DNA from 3 places in the Planococcus sp. RAB007_Raresut genome. Region 1 is predicted to be linked to each of the others. Evidence: riboswitches for the same ligand, from Rfam matches in the RefSeq annotation. Region 1 holds a riboswitch; each other region holds the start of a gene.

Region 1 (4,234 bases):
GAATTGAAGAAGTTTTTCAATACCAGCGGACAGCAATACCGCGAGTTGCAGTTAAAGGATAAGCTTGCTGGAATGTCCGAAGATGAAAAACTGGAACTGCTTTCATCAAACGGCATGCTGATCAAGCGTCCGCTTGCATGGGACGGTTCAAAAGCGACAATTGGCTTTAAGGAAGAGACGTATAAAAATACCTGGGCTTAAGGAATATGCAATCTTGTAATTGAGTGGTTAATATGTCAAACTGAAATTGAAGCTACTACATATTTTGGAGGCGTTTGGATGAGCACACCACAAGAACTTCGTTATTCAAAAGAACATGAATGGGTCAAACTTGAAGATGGTAAAGCACGCATCGGAATCACTCATTTCGCGCAAGCTGAACTTGGAGACATCGTTTTTGTCGAATTGCCGCAGGTCGGTGACGAACTTAAGAAAAACGAACCATTCGGCAGCGTTGAGTCTGTTAAAACGGTTTCTGAATTATATGCGCCAATCAGCGGGAAAGTGGTTGAAGTAAACTCTGAGCTGGAAGACAGCCCGGAATTTGTCAATGAATCTCCGTATGAACAGGCATGGATGGTTGTCATTGAAGCGCCTTCTGAAGATGAAATGGGCGATTTGATGGATGCTGACCAATACAAAGAAATGACTAACGAGTAAGAAACAGTAAGCGCCCTTTTTCGGCGCTTTTTTTAATAAGCATTTATTTCAGGCGAATCGCAGTGCCGAGCATATCAATTGATTAGGGTGTTATGGCTATATAAACTAAATAGGTAACAACATGCTCTCTATTCCAATTAATCAGCGGGGTGTTGGATGATGGACAAAGTGATTGTAGTGGAAGGAATATCGGATAAAAATAGAATTGCGCCGCTCATTGCAGAATCCGTGACGATTCTTTGCACAAATGGTACAGTGAGTGCCACAAGACTTGAAGAACTGCTGTTGCCATTTGAAGGGCAGGATATCATTATTTTAGTAGATGCAGATAAATCGGGTGAAAAGCTCAGAAAACTGGTCAAGCGTGAATTTCCGGAAGCCCGCCATTTTTATATCGACCGGAGCTACAAGGAAGTGGCGACAACTCCTTTGCGTATTCTGACTGATGTCCTCATAGCAGCAAATGTCCGAGTCAATAACCTATTAGCCGAAGGATGAAGAACCATGGAAGAATGGAACCATAAAGAATGGAGTAAAGCCAAGAACACCAATAAGGTGGCGGCTTATTACCTTTATACGCCTATGTGCGGGACATGCCAATTGGCATCAAAAATGCTTGAAGTCGTAGTTGCGGCAATGCCGGAATTGCCAATCGGCAAAGCCAACTTGAATTACGTACAGGAGATCGCTTCTTTATATGAAGTGGAAAGCGTGCCGTGCCTGTTGATAACAGAAAATGGCAAGCTGAAAGAAAAGGTTTACGCCTTTCATTCTGTGCCATATATTTATGAAAAGTTGAAAACGGTTGACGTATAAATCAAGCCGTGATAAATTAATATCCTGAACAACAAACTTAATAACGTAACTCTTATAAAGAGTGGTGGAGGGAAGTGCCCTGTGAAGCCCGGCAACCGTCATGAAAATGAAATGGTGCCAAGTCACACAAAGCGAAAGCTTTGGAAGATGAGAGAACGGTTAACGTATATATTTTTGCGTGTGCCCTTCTGCTCATTTCTGAGCAGAAGGGTTTTTTATTTTGAAGTAGGAGAGTGTATCAATGATTGAGTTAAAGCAACTTACGAAGACATTCGATGTCGGAAAAACCGCCTTGACAGCTGTTGATGATGTAAATCTGACGATTGCTGACGGAGAAATCTTCGGCATCATCGGTTACAGCGGCGCAGGCAAAAGTACGCTGATCCGCATATTGAACGGTTTGGAAAAACCGACATCCGGAACAGTCGATATCAATGGGCAAAAAATAACGGACATTAAAGGCGTAGAGCTCCGTAAAGCCCGCCAAAAAGTAAGCATGATTTTCCAGCACTTCAATCTTTTATGGTCCCGGACAGTGCAGGAGAATATTGAATTTCCGCTTGAAATTGCTGGTGTGCCAAAAGCAAAAAGAGTGGAAAAGGTAAAGGAATTGGTTGAATTAGTGGGATTGGCTGGCCGTGAAAATGCTTATCCTTCCCAATTATCAGGTGGCCAGAAGCAGCGTGTCGGCATAGCCCGCGCATTGGCGAACGATCCGGAAGTCCTGCTTTGTGACGAAGCCACGTCAGCCCTTGATCCGGAAACGACGGACGCTATTTTGGACCTGCTTGTCGATATCAATAAACGCCTTGGTTTGACCATCGTCCTGATTACTCACGAAATGCATGTCATCCGGAAAATTTGTCATCGTGTGGCAGTTATGGAAGGCGGCAAAGTGGTGGAACTTGGAGATGTACTTGAGATTTTCCAAACCCCGAAACAGGAAATCACCAAACGCTTTGTTGCTCAAGTCACCGAGTCGGAGGATTCAAGCGAAACCATCAAGCATCTCCGTGAATTATATCCAACAGGAGAACTGGTGAAGCTGATATTCGTTGGTGAACAGGCAGAACAGCCGATACTGACACAGTTGATCCGGAAGTTTCCGGTGGAAGTGAATATCGTCCAGGGGAAAGTATCCCATACACAACGCGGCGCATATGGAACTTTGATCCTGCAGCTAAAAGGAGCGGATGCTGATATCCGTCAGGCGCTCGAGTTTCTCGTCCGAGAAAATGTACAGGCGGAGGTGATGGCAAATGATTGAGTCATTATTTCCAAATGTCGACTGGGATAAGATGTGGGAAGCAACAATCGAAACCATCTATATGACAGCGATGTCGACACTTTTCACGTTCGTCATCGGCCTTGTGCTTGGCATCATTTTATTCCTGACAGCTCCGAAGCAATTATGGGCCAATAAAATCGTCAACTGGCTTACTGGGGTATTTGTGAATGTTTTCCGTTCGATACCGTTTATCATCTTGATCATTTTGCTGATTCCTTTTACAAGCTTCCTGATCGGCACGATTCGTGGACCGAATGCTGCATTGCCAGCGCTGATTATTGGAGCGGCTCCATTTTATGCGCGGCTGGTCCTGATCGCTTTCCAGGAAATCGATAAAGGGGTCATTGAAGCCGCTCGTTCCATGGGCGCAACAACTGGAACTATTATCCGGAAAGTCTTATTGCCGGAATCAAAACCCGCTTTGATCTCAGGAATCACGGTCACTTCGATTGCATTAGTCGGATATACCGCTATGGCTGGAGTCATTGGGGCCGGCGGACTCGGAACTTTGGCATTCCTGGATGGATTTCAGCGCAGCCGGCCGGATGTCGTATTAATGGCAACCATTTTGATCCTGATCATCGTATTCATCATCCAATTTATCGGTGACGCGTTAACCAAAAAAGCAGACAAGCGTTGATAACGGAAATTCCGTTGACATAATAATTACAACTACAGAGAAAAGGGAGAGTACACATTATGAAAAAACTTCTAACAGGAACTTTATTGGCAACATTAGCACTAGCAGGATGCGGTAGTGACAGCAATGAAACTGGCACTGACTCAAGCAACGGCGGATCTGGAGAAAGCGAAACAAGCACGATTAAAGTGGGTGCTTCAAATGTGCCGCACGCAGAAATTCTGGAACAAGTTCAACCGATTCTAGAAGAACAGGGAATTGAATTGGAGATTGAAACCTACCAGGATTATATCTTCCCGAATGAAGATTTGGATTCAGGCGAAATCGACGCCAACTACTTCCAGCATATCCCTTACTTCGAAGCTCAGATGGAAGAGCACGGTTATGATTTTGCAAATGCCGGCGGTATCCACATAGAGCCAATCGGTGTCTACTCCCAGGAATACGATTCACTTGAAGAGCTTCCGGAAGGCGCTACTATTTTAATGAGCAGTTCAGTAGCTGACCACGGACGTATTCTTTCAATGTTAGAAGCGCAGGGGTTGATCACGTTAGCTGAAGACATCGATAAAACAAAAGCTGAAGTAAGTGATATTGCTGAAAACCCTAAAGATCTGCAATTTGAAACAGATTATGAAGCAGCGTTATTGGTGCAAATGTATGAGCAAGGTGAAGGCGATGCAGTGTTGATCAACTCAAACTATGCGATTGATGCAGGCATCAACCCGCAGGAAGATTCAATTGCACTTGAAGATTCAGATTCACCGTATGTAAATATCATCGCTGTCCGTTCTGGCGATGAAGACAATGAAGCAGTACAAGCATTGGTA
Region 2 (4,234 bases), on a different contig from region 1:
ATGTAAGTTGGCGGAAACCCGATTTCCACAAGTTTCTCCGATACCCTCTCCGGCCGTTCCAGCAGCTCTTTCCCTTCAATCTCAATGAGCCCTTTTTCATTCAAGTGACAGGACACACCTTGTGCCAATAAAACCTCAGCAGCTGCTTTATTATCCCGCGTGCCGACCAGCAGCTTCCGTTCAATCAAGCTGTTCAAGTCATCCGTCCGGAACTCTTCCCCCAAACGTCCTTGATGTATGATTCCGATTTTATCGGCAATCAGCGCCACTTCACTCAGCAAGTGGCTCGACAGGAAAATGCTCACGCCTTTATTGCTGGCCATATCACGAAGCAATTCCCTCACTTCCACAATCCCCGCCGGATCCAGCCCGTTGACCGGTTCATCCAGGATCAGAATATCCGGCTGGTGCAGCATCGCCTTCGCAATGCCAAGCCGTTGCGCATTTCCGAGTGACAGATGCTTGGCTTTCCGTTTTGCGTATGGCGTCAATTTCAATTGATCGATGATCCGTCCGACTGCATCTGTTTCTTTAATCTGGCGCAGCCGCTGAAATAAACGCAGATTCTCTTCCACCGTCAATTCTGGGTAGGCATACGGCGTCTCCACCAGATAACCGACCCGTTCCCACATTTTCGTATTGGAAAGCGTGACCTTCTTGCCGAACAGCGAGCAAGAACCTTCAGTCGGTTTGATCATTCCGAGCATCATGCGGATCGTCGTGGTTTTTCCGGAACCGTTCAATCCGATGAACCCGTAAATCTCCCCTTTCTTCAGTTCCAACGAAAGAGCTTCAACAGCCTGCACATCTTTATACCGCTTTGACAAATTCTCAATCGCAATGACCGTCTCCATCTCCATCCGCTCCTTTATCTTTTATTATTCGCTGAAGAGGGTGGAAAACCTTTTTAGAGGGAATGATAAATAAAAAGAAAAACACCCGATGATTAAAGTCTCGGGTGGGAGTAAGCAGATATAAGAAATTATGTTAAATCTGCATTTTTCATTTTATAATCCTGCAGCATCTACAGCAGCAGTGGCATCCGCATTGCTGAAGCCTTCATACAATAATTGATCAATCAAACCGGACCTTGAAAAAGCAGTATATTCAAGGTAGTCCCTGGCCATGATCACGGCTTGTGCGCTCCAGTCTGCATCGATTGCATCGACTGCGTATGTGGCATCTGCATTACTGAAACCTTCATACACCAGTTGCTCGATTAGCCCACTCCTAGAAAAAGCTGTGTACTCTAAATAATCTTCAGCCATTGCCACAGCTTGATTCTGTGAATTCGTGACTGCAGCAGCTGCTGCTTTTTCTTTAGCTTCTTCTTCAGCCTTAGCTTTTGCCGCTTCCTCAGCCTTCGCCTTTTCTTTCGCCTCGGCATCCGCCTTAGCCTTTGCCTCAGCATCGGCTTTTTCTTTAGCCGCAGCATCTTCTGCCGCTTTTTTAGCCTTTTCTTCATCTTCTTTTTTCTTCAACTCGGCTTCTTTCGCTTCGCGTTCCTTCTCTTCCAACAAAAAGAATGGCTCAGCTTCTTTCACTTTGGCTTCCAGTTCTTTTATTTTTGACGCTGATTCTTCATTAGCTGTTTCTAGTGTTTTAACTTTCTCAGCCAATTCTGCATTGCTAGCTTCAAGTTCTTCCTGCGCCTGTTGGCTGTCATTTGCTGAAGCATCTACATCAGACTGCGAAGGTCCGAAACTTGCTCCAATAATTAACGCGATCAATGCTACTAATATGTATCTCCATCTTCGTTTGACGAAAGCTGTTATTTTACCCATCTACTTTTTCCTTCTTTCTCAGTTTATCTGCCTTAATCATAATTTATTTAGGTCTAAATTCATATATATTTTTATAATAAACATGAGAAAATGCTTACATATTCTAAGTGAAATAAAAAAACTAAAATTGCCGCTTGCATTTATCTGAATCTTCCCTTATTGTTAACAACATCAACTAACAACTAAACTTAATAATCTATTTCTTATCAAGAGAGACGGAGGGATTTGGCCCTGTGATGTCTCAGCAACCTGCCCGCAATGGCAAAGGTGCTAATTCCAATAGGCGCGAGCCTAGAAGATGAGAAGAACAGATCTCTTTTGAGGGGCTTTCTTCTTTGTTGAAGAAAGCCCCTTTTCTATTGGAAAAGGAGCTCTGTCAAAGGAGGACTTAAAAATGACCGACCGCTTAGAAACGAAATTTATCCATTCCGCCGGTGTCGATTCGAAGACCGGCGCCGTCAATGTCCCGATTTACCTGTCGTCGACGTTCCACCAGCAAAGCATCGATGAGTTCGGCCCTTATGATTACAGCCGCTCCGGCAATCCGACGCGCCAGGCGCTGGAGGATACAATCGCAAAACTCGAGAACGGCACACGGGGATTCGCTTTCGCCTCAGGCATGGCCGCTATCTCGTCGGCTTTCATGCTGCTGGAATCCGGCGATCATGTATTGGTGTCAGAAGATGTGTATGGCGGCACTTACCGCTTCATCACGGAGGTGCTGGGTAAATTCGGAATCGATCATTCATTCGTCAATATGACGGACCTCGATGAAGTCGCGCGGGCTTTCAGGCCAAACACGAAAGTGATCTACATCGAGACCCCGTCCAATCCGGTGATGAACATAACCGATATCGAAATCGCCGCTAAACTCGCCAAAGCGAACGGTTGCCTGACGTTTGTCGACAACACCTTCATGACGCCGCTGTACCAGAATCCGCTCGACCTCGGCGCGGATCTCGTGCTGCACAGCGCGACGAAATTTCTTTCCGGACACAGCGATATCGTTGCTGGACTCGCCGTTACAAAAGACGCGGCACTCGGTGACCGTCTCGGCTTTATTCAAAATTCCTTCGGTTCGGTGCTAGGTGCACAGGATTCCTATTTATTGATCCAAGGAATCAAAACGCTCGGCGCGCGGCTCAAGCAGTCGAGCGAATCCGCACAGAAAATCGCCGAATTCCTGCATCGCCATCCGGTCGTTGAAGAAGTCTATTATCCGGGCTTCTCCTTCCATCCCGGCAATCCGATTCAGGAGCGGCAGGCAAGCGGCTACGGCGCCGTCCTGTCATTGCGGCTGCCGGACAAAAATTCGGCGCGCATCTTCAAGGACGCCTTGCGGATTCCGGTTTTCGCCGTCAGCCTCGGCGCTGTCGAAACGATTCTGTCCTATCCCGCAACCATGTCGCACGCGGCTATGCCTGAGGACGAACGCAAGAAACGCGGCATCACCGACGGCCTGTTCCGCTTCTCCGTCGGCCTCGAGCACATAGATGACCTGCTCGAAGATCTGGAGCAGGCGCTGGAGAAAGTCCGTGTTAAAAGCAAGTTAAGTATTGCGAACTAATCTTTACGCCAAATAAAAACTAAAAACAGAAAGCAGGAATTCCCCATGACAAACCCAATCACAGAAACAACGAAAACAACGGTAAAAGCACCTTTCAAGGCAGACCACGTCGGCAGCTTGCTGCGTCCGGAAAGCATTCATCAGGCAAGAAAAGACTTTAAAGAAGGCGTTATCACTGCAGAGCAATTACGCGAAATCGAAACAACAGAAATCGAGCGCATCGTCGACAAGCAAATCGAAGTCGGTTTGAAAGCTGTGACAGACGGCGAATTCCGACGCACGTTCTGGCATACCGATTTCATGGCTGGCATCAACGGCTTTGAAGGCTATACACCGGAACACGGCTATAAATTCAAACACGTTGAAACGGAAGCCTACGACGTCCGCAATGTCGGCAAAGTCTCATTCAATGAAAACCATCCTTTTATCCAGGATTTTATTGAATTCAAAGAGATTGTCGGCGACCGTGCCATTCCGAAGCTGACGATTCCGAGCCCGAACCAATTCTTCAATCAGGGCATCCGCGACGAAAGCATCTATCCGGACATCGAAGACTACGCGAAAGACGTCATCCAGGCTTACCGCGACGCTATTAAAACTTTCTATGACTTAGGCGCACGCTATATCCAGATTGACGACGTCTATATCGCCGGGCTGTCAGCGCCGGGCATCCCGTTCAACGACGGCAAGTATAATAGAGAGTTCCTGATCGACTTGGCGCTGCGTGTTGCAAATGGCGTACTTGAAGGCAAACCGGAAGATCTTGCGGTAACCACTCACCTGTGCCGCGGCAACTACCAGTCCGACTGGGCATTCGAAGGCAGCTACGCACTGATCGCACCGACCCTTTTCGCCAAAGAAAAAGTCGACGGCTTCTTCCTCG
Region 3 (4,234 bases), on a different contig from region 1:
GGGAAAGATCCTCCATGATCGTATACGCCAATTCTTCATCGGTGCCGTACACTTCCGGCACGAGGCCAGTCGCATATTCACCGTGCTTGCGTAACGCCGCAGCTTCGATCGCCGCACGCTTTAATGTCAGCGGCCAGCTTTCGCCAACCACTTTGGCATAAGGCAGCGCCTGCTTGATGATGACGCCTTTGCCGCTTGCCCGGTCGCTTACCCGGTACACGTAATTCAAATTGCCATCGCCGATTTCCCGGCATTCCAGATCTGTTCCTGCCGGAAAAAGTCCCGCCGCCAAAGCGATGGCTTCTGCTTCCGTCAATGCGTGATATGTTGATACTGCTGTAGTTGTCATGGTCATCTTCCTCCTAAATTACAATATAAAAGCGCCTCTTTCCCGAAAGAAAGAGGCGCAGAATTAAGAGGTTCCATGCCTCTTATCTTCCAGAAAGTAAATATCTGGTGGAATTAGCACCGTGCCTTGCGGGATGTTCATCCCGGCGCATAAAGCGCCCCTTCTCACGAAGGTATTACGGTCGGTTGCTGGGCGTCATAGGGCCAATTTCCCTCTGCCTGCTCTTGATAAGAGTACTAAGTTTTATATGCGGTTTTTGTTATGAGATGAATCCTATCACGGTTCAGAATAGACTGTCAACAGGAAGTTTTGAATTATTTTTCAATTTGCAAAATGGCTGCTCGTTCCGTTTTGCATGCTCTTATGAAAGAACTGCTATGTGGACGGACTGCTTTTGCACCTCCCCCTTTACTTCAAATAAAAACTAAGTCCCTTTTAGCGGAAGTTTTCCGCTCGGCGGAAACTTCCTGGGTTTGTGGGTTTGAAAGGAGCCTTCGCTGGCGGCGAAGGCTTTTCCATTTCTGATCTTTGGTTTTGGAGGCGGTTTTGATCTGGCTTGTTGAAGTGACAGCAAATTTCGGCAGTGATTTCGTCTGTTTTTTGGTGAAAATGGTCGTCGATTGAAGGTGTCGCTGTTTTATGCCGGTGGATTTGAGCCGAATCAGCTATTTCGGGTGAAATTTGCCTCGCTGGACTGCTGATTTTTCATTTCCAAACAAGTTGAATTTCCAAATTTAGGATTTACTGTCCATTACAACTGAAATACTGTCCATTATCGTCTAAATACTGTCCATTAGGAAGCGAATACTGTCCATTATCGACTTGTTACTGTCCAAACTTATTTCCCGATCTTTATTTCCAAATTAAGGCTTTACGGTCTGCATTCTCAAAATACTATCCGCAAAACGAAAATACTGTCCGGAGCCCTTTCCGCCTCCAAAACCCAATCCAAACCTCTAATCGCCTACAGTTTGCTGCGCAAACTGCTGGGTCCGTGAGCGTCGAGCCGCTCACTTCCATCTATGCAGTTTTACCACAGGCATCTCTCCCCAAAAACTTTCTCACAATTCCCTGTTGACAGAATTCTTCGCACATGGAATAATCAGAATTACTTTATTGCAACAACCAACCGAATATCCAATTCTTATTTAGAGCAGGTGGAGGGACAAGCCCTACGAAGCCCGGCAACCGGTCCAGCGATGGACACGGTGCTAATTCTTGCAGCCAGAACGTTTGGCTGAGAAATAAGAAGTCGTTAACGCCCTTAACCTCTTCTTATTTGAAGAGGTTTTTTATTTTTCAGGAAAAGAACTTAAGGAGTGTCACATATGAGCAGACTGACAGCGAGCTACCAGGTATACGGCAAAGCGGGGTCATTTGAGAAGAAAGCGGAAGGCATCGCGCTCGGACTCACAATCGGGTCGTGGACCGACTTGCCGCTCCTCGAGCAGGAGCAATTGAAAAAGCATAAAGGCCATGTGGTGTCGGTGGAGGAATTTCCACAAAGCCCTCACCCCCTCAAGCCCGATGCAATCAAAGCGCATATCAAAGTTTCCTACCCAAGCGCGAATTTCTCGGCGGATCTGCCGGCTATCCTGACCACCGTGTTCGGCAAATTGTCGCTCGACGGTGAAGTGAGATTATTGGACCTCGAGTTTGAAGAAGGTCTATTGAAACAATTTCCGGGACCGCGCTTCGGTATCGACGGCATCCGCGGGTTGCTCGACGTCCACGGCCGCCCGCTCGTCATGAGCATCTTCAAAGGCGTGATTGGCCGAGACATCAATTATTTAACGGCGCAGCTCAGACAGCAGGCGCTCGGCGGCGTCGATCTGGTCAAAGACGACGAAATCCTGTTCGACAATCAGCTGACTCCTTTTGAACAGCGCATCACCGCTGCAAAACAAGTTCTGCACGAAGTTTATGCCGAAACCGGCCACCGTACACTTTACGCGGTGAACCTCTCGGGCCGCACATCACAATTACGCGACAAGGCACGAAAAGCCCGTGAACTCGGTGCCGATGCATTGCTGTTCAATGTTCATGCCTACGGACTTGATGTGCTGCAGGAATTGGCGGAAGACGATGACATCGCTCTGCCGCTCATGGCGCATCCGGCATTCAGCGGTGCGTTCACTTCTTCTCCGTTCTACGGCGTCGCGGCACCGCTCGCGCTCGGCAAATTGACGCGCTACGCCGGCGCTGACTTTTCACTGTTTCCCTCTCCTTACGGCAGTGTTGCTATGGAGAAGACAGCGGCACTGGCGCTCGGCGAACAGTTAACAAATGACAGCCTGTTAAAGCCAACGTTCCCGGTTCCTTCCGCAGGCATTCATCCGGGACTCGTGCCGCTGCTCATCAACGATTTCGGAATCGACAGCATCATCAATGCAGGCGGCGGGGTCCATGGACATCCGGACGGCGCAGCAGGCGGCGGGAAAGCATTCCGCCAGGCGGTCGATGCCGTCCTGCAACAGCAAAGCTTGGAAAACGCCAGTGAACAGCAGCCAGAATTAAAAACAGCTTTGGAATTATGGGGGTAATTATGAAACAGCCAATCATCTTTTGTGATTTTGATGGCACAATCACAACCAACGATAATTTAATCGCCATCATGAAGCATTTCAATCCACCGGGCTGGGAACCGATCAAAGACGAGATTCTCGCTCAAACCATCTCGATACGTGAAGGTGTCAAAAAGATGTTTTCTTTATTGCCATCGTCCAAAAAGGACGAAGTCATCGCTTACGTGCTCGAGCAGGCGGAGATCCGCGAAGGCTTTGCGGATTTCGTCGCTTATACAAGAGAGCACAACATCCCGCTTTATATCGTCAGCGGCGGCATCGACTTTTTCGTCTACCCGCTGCTCGAACCGTTTGGACCATTCGAAGGCATTTATTGCAACGAAGCGGATTTCTCGGGCGACACGATCCGCATCGATTTCCCGCACGGCTGCGACGACGAGTGCGCGAGCCAAGGCTGCGGCTGCTGTAAGCCGTCAATCATTCGCAAATTACTTGCGGACGGCGGCACAAGCATCGTCATCGGCGATTCGATCACCGACCTGCAGGCGGCAAAATATGCCGACTTGGTCATCGCCCGCGATTTTCTCATTGAAAAATGTGAAGAACTGAACATCCCTTACGAGCCTTTTGAGAATTTCGGGGATGTTACAGAAATCATCGATGCGAAATTGGGTGTGCGGTCATGACGACAGAACAGACGTTGACAGAGTTACAGGAAAAATGGAATGAGCTGGCGGACGTCAAGGACGTGCTGGCCGGACGCGACTGGTTCATGGGCACTAGCGGCAATCTCGCCATCAAAGTAAGCGATACGCCGCTCCAGTTTCTGGTCACAGCAAGCGGCAAGGATAAATACAAACGGACCGATGAGGATTTCCTTCTCGTCGATGCGGCAGGCGAGCCGGTCGAAGCCACTCACCTCAAGCCTTCCGCCGAAACGTTGCTGCACAGCGCCATCTACAATAAAACCGGTGCCGGCTGCAGTCTCCATGTCCATACCGTTGCCAATAATGTCCTGTCCGAACATTATGGACGCGACGGCAAAATCGATTTCAAAGGCCAGGAACTCATCAAAGCATTCGGCTTATGGGATGAAGATGCCGTCTTATCCATTCCGATCATCGCCAATCACGCCCACATCCCGCGGCTGGCGGAAGATTTCGAAGAACACCTGACTGCCGATAAAGGCGCAGTCCTGATCCGCAACCACGGCATCACCGTGTGGGGCAAAGATGCTTTTGAAGCGAAGAAATTATTGGAGGCCAGCGAGTTTTTATTTCAATACCAATTAGCATTACTTCACATAAAATAAACCCAATCAGAGAGGAAGATTTATAATGGCAATCATCAAAATTCAAGG

The links. Region 1 has a riboswitch for S-adenosylmethionine ahead of AC2Q9J_RS14980 (methionine ABC transporter ATP-binding protein). Riboswitches for the same ligand answer to the same signal wherever they lie in the genome.
Region 2: linked by a shared signal. The riboswitch ahead of metC (cystathionine beta-lyase) and the one ahead of AC2Q9J_RS14980 (methionine ABC transporter ATP-binding protein) in region 1 are both predicted to bind S-adenosylmethionine.
Region 3: linked by a shared signal. The riboswitch ahead of mtnW (2,3-diketo-5-methylthiopentyl-1-phosphate enolase) and the one ahead of AC2Q9J_RS14980 (methionine ABC transporter ATP-binding protein) in region 1 are both predicted to bind S-adenosylmethionine.

Annotation. Positions count from the first base shown of each region.
Region 1 covers NZ_JBXYIF010000007.1:49,065-53,298, reverse strand. The annotation lists gene AC2Q9J_RS15000 (arsenate reductase family protein) at 1-201, shown strand, start outside; gene gcvH (glycine cleavage system protein GcvH) at 280-660, shown strand; gene AC2Q9J_RS14990 (toprim domain-containing protein) at 820-1,158, shown strand; gene AC2Q9J_RS14985 (thioredoxin family protein) at 1,165-1,476, shown strand; SAM riboswitch class I at 1,526-1,630, shown strand; gene AC2Q9J_RS14980 (methionine ABC transporter ATP-binding protein) at 1,718-2,743, shown strand; gene AC2Q9J_RS14975 (methionine ABC transporter permease) at 2,736-3,404, shown strand; gene AC2Q9J_RS14970 (MetQ/NlpA family ABC transporter substrate-binding protein) at 3,464-4,234, shown strand, end outside.
Region 2 covers NZ_JBXYIF010000006.1:198,846-203,079, forward strand. The annotation lists gene AC2Q9J_RS13780 (ABC transporter ATP-binding protein) at 1-854, opposite strand, end outside; gene AC2Q9J_RS13785 (Ltp family lipoprotein) at 1,008-1,784, opposite strand; SAM riboswitch class I at 1,985-2,089, shown strand; gene metC (cystathionine beta-lyase) at 2,179-3,351, shown strand; gene AC2Q9J_RS13795 (5-methyltetrahydropteroyltriglutamate--homocysteine S-methyltransferase) at 3,397-4,234, shown strand, end outside.
Region 3 covers NZ_JBXYIF010000002.1:87,825-92,058, reverse strand. The annotation lists gene mtnK (S-methyl-5-thioribose kinase) at 1-349, opposite strand, end outside; SAM riboswitch class I at 429-583, opposite strand; SAM riboswitch class I at 1,491-1,600, shown strand; gene mtnW (2,3-diketo-5-methylthiopentyl-1-phosphate enolase) at 1,678-2,892, shown strand; gene AC2Q9J_RS04285 (2-hydroxy-3-keto-5-methylthiopentenyl-1-phosphate phosphatase) at 2,895-3,560, shown strand; gene AC2Q9J_RS04280 (methylthioribulose 1-phosphate dehydratase) at 3,557-4,186, shown strand; gene AC2Q9J_RS04275 (1,2-dihydroxy-3-keto-5-methylthiopentene dioxygenase) at 4,212-4,234, shown strand, end outside.